Regions from separate parts of the Bacillus sp. SRI_025 genome, predicted to be linked through region 1. Evidence: predicted binding sites of a transcription regulator. Region 1 holds the regulator's gene; the other holds the start of a gene.
The links. The regulator LexA, encoded in region 1, represses DNA repair genes until DNA is damaged. The targets are predictions, from matches to a motif close to CGAACATATGTTCG.
Positions count from the first base shown of each region.

Region 1 (3,214 bases):
CGTATTGTTGCAATAGATTTCAATTCAATCGTTTCCATATAAATCCCCTTCCGTATCTTGTGTACACCATTATCATAAATCTACTGTCCTTTTTTCACAACTATTTCACGCTGAAAAAGAAGGATTTTGTCACATTTAGTTTATCGATCACCTAAAAAGTTATGCAAATATGAAAAAAGACGAGAATAATCTTCCCATCTTTTCAAAATTCAAGAAATCACAGCCTTAATGAAGGTTCTGATCTTTTTCTCTTTTTAATTTTTCTGGTGTGACATCGTTTCCTTCAGGATCAACGATCTTGACAGTTTTAAGTGTATTTTTCATAGAAGAACGAAAAGCTTTCAAATACTCTTCTCTCAACTGCTTTTGTTCTGTTTTTTCAGCGTCTGATAAACCGGTCTCTTTCGACTTTTTTGAAAGCTCATTTATTCTTGCAAGCTGTTCTTTAGAAATCATGACAAACTCCTTTAAAGCATTTTCTCTACATACTACTAAATATCAATCATTTTGACAACAAATCACGCTTTAGGTGGTAAGGTCTTTTTCATATTCTTGATACCTTCTATGCACCGTTGCTTTTGAAATGTCAAAACCTAATGCCTGAAGAGTTGCGGCAATTTCGGCGAATGTCATATTGTTTTTTCTTAATCGAACAATTTCTGAAATCGGCACTTCAATACGCTCACGGCCAGGTGCATGGTCCTGCTGCCTTAAATTCAGTTCAGGCTGATATCCGCGCTCAACTGCCCTTTTCATTCCCCGCTTGATTTTCAGGTTATGAATTTTCCGTTGGTATTCTTCGACGACTCCTACAATCTCAATGACCATTTCATCTGCTTCTGAAAGCTCAAGCTCTCCTCTATGAAACACGCTGTATACCTTTACGTTCTCTTTAAATAAACAATGAAGAAGTGCAATTTTTGCTTGTCCTCTTCCAAGACGAGTTTCATCCTGGATCAAAACGGCATCGATTGACTCTTCCTTCAGTGCAGCAAGCATTTCAAACACACCATCACGATCTAAATCATATCCACTTGCTTTTTCTTTGATGACTTTGACCACATTCATCTTGTGCATGGCAGCTAACGCCAGCAGTTCTTCTTCTTGTCTTTTCAACGAGGTTTCCTGCTCTTCTTTGACAGTGCTTACTCTCGCATAAATGATTGCGTTCATGTCTAAAATCGACCTTTCTACTGTACTGTTGCAAGCTGATATACGACTGGATGCTCTTTTTTGACGGGTATAACAAGAATGTCGCCAGGCTGGATTTCAGTTGAAGCAAGATCATTGTGTTCGGTAACCCAATCAATAAATGCATTTTTGTCGATTGATTTGCTGTCGTTTACTTGATCAGCTAACCCCCAAAGAGTATCACCTGATTGAACCTCTATTTTAACATACTGATTTGTATCATTATGGCTTGTGACTGCAATAAGTGAGAGAAATATGCCAACGATGAATGAGAATACCCCAATAAAAATAATAGATTCTTTTAACCTCATAATGTCATCTCTCCTAATAGAATATGTGTTCGCTCTTTCTGTCACTCATTATAAATACGAACAAATGTTTCTGTCAAACGTTTTTTTCGAACCTATGTTTGTACTGTTAGGAAAAACATGCTATAATTTCTTTAAAATTGACGTTTTGAGGTGCAAAAGATGACGAAGCTATCAAAAAGACAACTCGATATCCTGAAATTCATCAAAGATGAAGTAAAAAGCAAGGGTTATCCCCCATCCGTCCGTGAAATTGGAGAAGCTGTCGGTCTAGCATCCAGTTCAACGGTCCATGGACATTTAGCTAGACTAGAAACAAAGGGCTTAATTAGAAGAGACCCGACAAAACCGAGAGCGATCGAAGTACTAGATGAAGAGGAAATGAATATTCCAAAGAGTGCTGTAATGAACGTTCCAGTCATCGGAAAAGTAACGGCCGGCCTTCCTATCACTGCTGTTGAAAATGTAGAAGAATACTTCCCCCTTCCAGAGACTTTTGCAGCACCAGATGAACAAGTGTTTATGCTTGAAATTATGGGAGAAAGTATGATTGATGCAGGTATTTTGGACAAGGACTATGTCATCGTGCGTCAGCAAAGCACCGCTAACAATGGTGATATTGTGGTCGCCATGACAGAGGAAGATGAAGCGACAGTCAAACGCTTTTATAAAGAAGATACACACTTTAGATTACAGCCAGAGAACCCATCAATGGAACCGATTATTTTACAGAATGTGAGTATACTAGGTAAAGTGATTGGCGTATTTCGAAATATTCATTAAAAAAAGCCGGTATTTCATCAGCTGCTGATGAGAACCGGCTTTTTCTTATGCACAAGAATAGGCAAGAATACTTGAACTTGGGAAGGAACCAAATGTAAAGTTCGGCCATATAAAACCAGTTGTTCGGCCAAAAGGCTGTGAGGAAAGAACGAACATTAAAAATACTTGACCGTTTCTCAAAAACACAATTGTCCATCTTCTATTACATCCCGCTGCAAATTGTACAGTTTGATGACCTCCGCCAACACCGTGCCCAGATATAAGCGACTGCATACTCTGTGGCTGCGAGAGTGCTTGTTGATACTGCGAAATGATATGCTGCGGCGGTGCCGGCGGTGCAGATTGTCCGCCTGAACCTTGCCCTGGCCAAGTACCTCCTCCGATCGGAAACCCAGGAAACCCTCCACCTTGAGGAATACCAACAGATGGAAATCCTTGCATCTGCCTATCATATGAGTACCCATTCCACACACCTTCATACGGATGATACATAATAAACACCACTTTCTTTAGACATTCATCACGACAGTATATGTCATAAATAAAAAAGTGTGTTAAACGTCTAAATAGAAATTTTTCCAAAAGACGTTTCGTTCTTCTTTAGAACGGTTAAATAATCATTAAGAAGAAAAATAAAAAAATGAAAACTTTTTGTCTCCCTCAAACGTTATATAATTAGAAACAAAAGAAATAAAAAAACATTTAGATTTAATACTTGTAATATCACTGTAATTATTGTAACATTTGTAACATAAGAAGTTTTCATTGAGAAAAGGAGGCAATTGCCTTGAAAAAATTATTTGTTTTATTAACTGCTATTATGCTTATGATCTCATTACAAACTACAACATTGGCCGCTTCCAAGAAATCAGCCGCTTTGACAAATAAAGAAGCGTTACATATTGCCCTTGATGCAAGAGAACACTTTTGGA
Region 1 is NZ_JBYEGB010000004.1:324,405-327,618, reverse strand. It holds gene tkt (transketolase) at 1-38, opposite strand, end outside; gene AC20OE_RS13935 (DUF896 domain-containing protein) at 226-456, opposite strand; gene AC20OE_RS13930 (YneB family resolvase-like protein) at 526-1,173, opposite strand; gene yneA (cell division suppressor protein YneA) at 1,191-1,502, opposite strand; gene lexA (transcriptional repressor LexA) at 1,662-2,282, shown strand; gene AC20OE_RS13915 (hypothetical protein) at 2,328-2,774, opposite strand; gene AC20OE_RS13910 (IseA DL-endopeptidase inhibitor family protein) at 3,070-3,214, shown strand, end outside.

Region 2 (3,214 bases), on a different contig from region 1:
CCCAAGCACTTGCGCAAAATCTCTTACTCTTCTGAGCAAACGATTGGCAACCCTCGGTGTTCCCCGGGAACGTCTCGCAATCTCTTCGGCAGAGCGAATATCGATCCCAATCTCAAACAGCTCGGCTGTTCTTGCCACAATGTGAGCCAAATCTCTTTGCTCATAGTATTCCAATCTTGCATGTACCCCAAACCTATCACGAAGCGGCGCTGTTAACAGCCCGACACGGGTCGTTGCACCTACAAGCGTAAATGGCGGTAAATCAAGCCGTACAGAGCGTGCTGTATCTCCTTTTCCAATGACAATATCTAAACAAAAATCCTCCATTGCTGGGTACAGCACTTCCTCAATTGAGCGCTGCAAGCGGTGAATTTCATCAATAAACAATACATCACCTGGCTCAAGAGATGTTAAGATGGCCGCCAAATCACCAGGACGCTCAATGGCTGGTCCTGATGTTGTACGCAGCTGAACATTCATTTCATTGGCAATGATCGACGCAAGCGTTGTTTTCCCAAGTCCAGGAGGTCCATATAAAAGGACGTGATCAAGCGTTTCCTGCCTCATGCGGGCAGCTTCAATAAATACGCTGAGATTATCCTTTACTTTTTGCTGACCGATATATTGGCTAAGTGTCTGTGGCCGCAGACTTTGCTCAATGGCTGATTCATGGTTGTCTGCTTCAGTTGAGACGAGCCGTTCATCCATGAGACATCACCCTATTTCAACATTTTTTGTAAAGCTTTTTTCACATATTGATCGGTTGTGAGATTCTTTTCTTCTTTTAATAATGGAAGAACCTTTTTAATTTCACGATCACCGTATCCAAGGACACTCAAGGCTTCAAGCGCTTCATCTAATGCAGTTTGCTGCGTTTCAACCTGAATGTGGTCCTCGTGATTAAATAAGTTGCCAATCATTTCTGGTACCACATCTGCAAGTTTTCCTTTTAGATCCAGAATGATTTGACGTGCTGTTTTTTTGCCCACACCAGGGAATTTAATCAGGAACGCTTCATCTTCACGTTCTATCGCTGAAATGACAGCGCCTGGATCACCGGAAGCAAGAATGGCGAGTGCACCCTTTGGCCCTATTCCTGTGACATTTAACAGTTTTGTGAACAGCGCTTTTTCTTCTCGTGTTTGAAAACCGTATAACGAAAATGCGTCTTCCTTTATGTAATGATACGTATAAATCGTTTCTTGTTTATTTACTCGATAGATAAACGGGTTTGGGGTATAGACTTGATATCCCACTCCGCCGTTTTCAATGACAACATATTGCGGGCACACATAATCAATGGTCCCTTTTACAAACTCTATCACCGTTTTCACCTCTTTGACTGTTCTTCATTGTAACATAAATCGAGGAGAAAACCGCAATAAAAGTTAACATACGTTCGCTCAGTACATTTTTATCATGAAACCACGAAAAACAGCTTGCGGTCTTCACACCAGCAAGCTGTTACACGCTTTAAAACGATATTTCATTTCGGTAAGGCTTCATGACTTCAAGCACATGCTCAAATTCATCCTTTGTTCGAAAAGGAATGCCTTGCTCAAGCTGTTTTTCCACATGACTTTCTAAACGGGACGTATCAATTTGAAAAAAGAGATGAATAGGCTCCGCCCAGCCGTCAGGCCTTCCATGAAACGTAGAAATCACACCGTCCTCTGATAATCCGATATATCCATTTGCTTTACTTAATGGAGAGATATCATCAATTTGCTTTCTAAAAAGGGCAAAATCCTCTTTTTGTTCTACCAGCGTCCAGCCTTTATACTGCGCCCAGAATGTGTCTTTGTCTTCTAATGATGCCCGGTGTCTTTCAATACTCACATCGCCGTCTAAATAGACTTTTTCAAGCTGGACGGTGATAGAGTTTGACTGCTTTTGCAAGTGTTCTTTCCCTTCCATATCTACAGCGAAAAAAAGCACACTTGTCATGATAAGTCCTGTAACGAAACATTTCATCTTCACTTTCACTATTTACACCTCTTTAGAACATGAGATCGATGCATGACATATGTAGTTTGACCCATTTTTCTAAACATTAACCAAATCGATGATTCAAATGTATGGTAAGAGTCTTTCGTTGTATCCTTCATTCGTAAATGTTATGTTTTATACAATCCATTGCTTTATCGAGTGACACGTTTTTTCATCATTCGTTTTTCAGCCGCATAAACTGAAACCAAAGAAGGTGAAGTCAATGTCAGATGTCAAAAGATTAGCCGAATCGATTCAGTATCATGAAGAGAAACGTTTTCATAAGCTTGCCTATAAACCAGCAGAGCTTGAACTGTGCGGCAAAGGAAGAAGTGCCTATGTCTTTTTATACAAAAAAGACGGCAAGAAAATGGCACTAAAAGTCTTTTTCCCTTCTTATCAGCATATTGCCCGCAAAGAGGCTGCCATTTACGAAAAACTTTCTGGTTCGTCTTACTACCCTGAGATTTATGAGTCTGGGGATCAGTATATTTTAATGGAATATATTAAAGGCTACACATTCTATGAATGCCTTACAAAAGGAATTCCTATTAAAAAACAGATGATTAATCAAGTCGATGATGCGCTGGAGGAAGCGCGCGAGAAAGGATTGAATCCTTCTGATATCCATCTGCGCAATCTGATCTTAACAAAAGAAGGACGGATCAGAGTCATTGACGTTGCCAGATTCACGCAAACGAAAGCATGTCATCAATGGGATGATTTAAAAGCCGCTTATGCTTATTACCAAAAACCTTTTTTCCCTAAAAAAGCACCGCGTCTGTGGCTTGAAGTGATTGCTTATTTGTATAAAAAGAACTGGCTGTCCCGCGGGCAGCTTAATAATCGGAATGATTTTTCTGCATAACGAAAGCCGCTCTCTTTTGAGCGGCTTTTTGCTGTTATTCTGTTTCTACATGGATACTATTGACGTTTAATAGGTTAATGATTTCATTATTCAGCTTAAACCAATGATTGGCTTCTTCAATTTTTTTATACACATCATAGGTAGCTGGACGTTTGAGCTCGAAATCAAGCACTTCCCCATTGTTCATATGAAATGTTACCTTAAATACTTTCATCATAAGATCACCTTCCACTCTTCTTGTTCGCTGGTCAAATAGATCAGCTCTTTTCATTCATTCTCTATTCAACTCGTTTCCCCTCCTTCTTTCCATTCAAACCCAAGAAGTTTAAATTTTGTTTAAATTCACACAACATATCT
Region 2 is NZ_JBYEGB010000002.1:342,201-345,414, reverse strand. It holds gene ruvB (Holliday junction branch migration DNA helicase RuvB) at 1-708, opposite strand, end outside; gene ruvA (Holliday junction branch migration protein RuvA) at 720-1,325, opposite strand; gene AC20OE_RS06615 (intercompartmental signaling factor BofC) at 1,474-1,974, opposite strand; gene AC20OE_RS06610 (serine/threonine protein kinase) at 2,213-2,857, shown strand; gene AC20OE_RS06605 (hypothetical protein) at 2,892-3,074, opposite strand.
Region 2: a site for LexA is predicted at 1,389-1,402, ahead of ruvA (Holliday junction branch migration protein RuvA). Genes of this name have one in related genera too.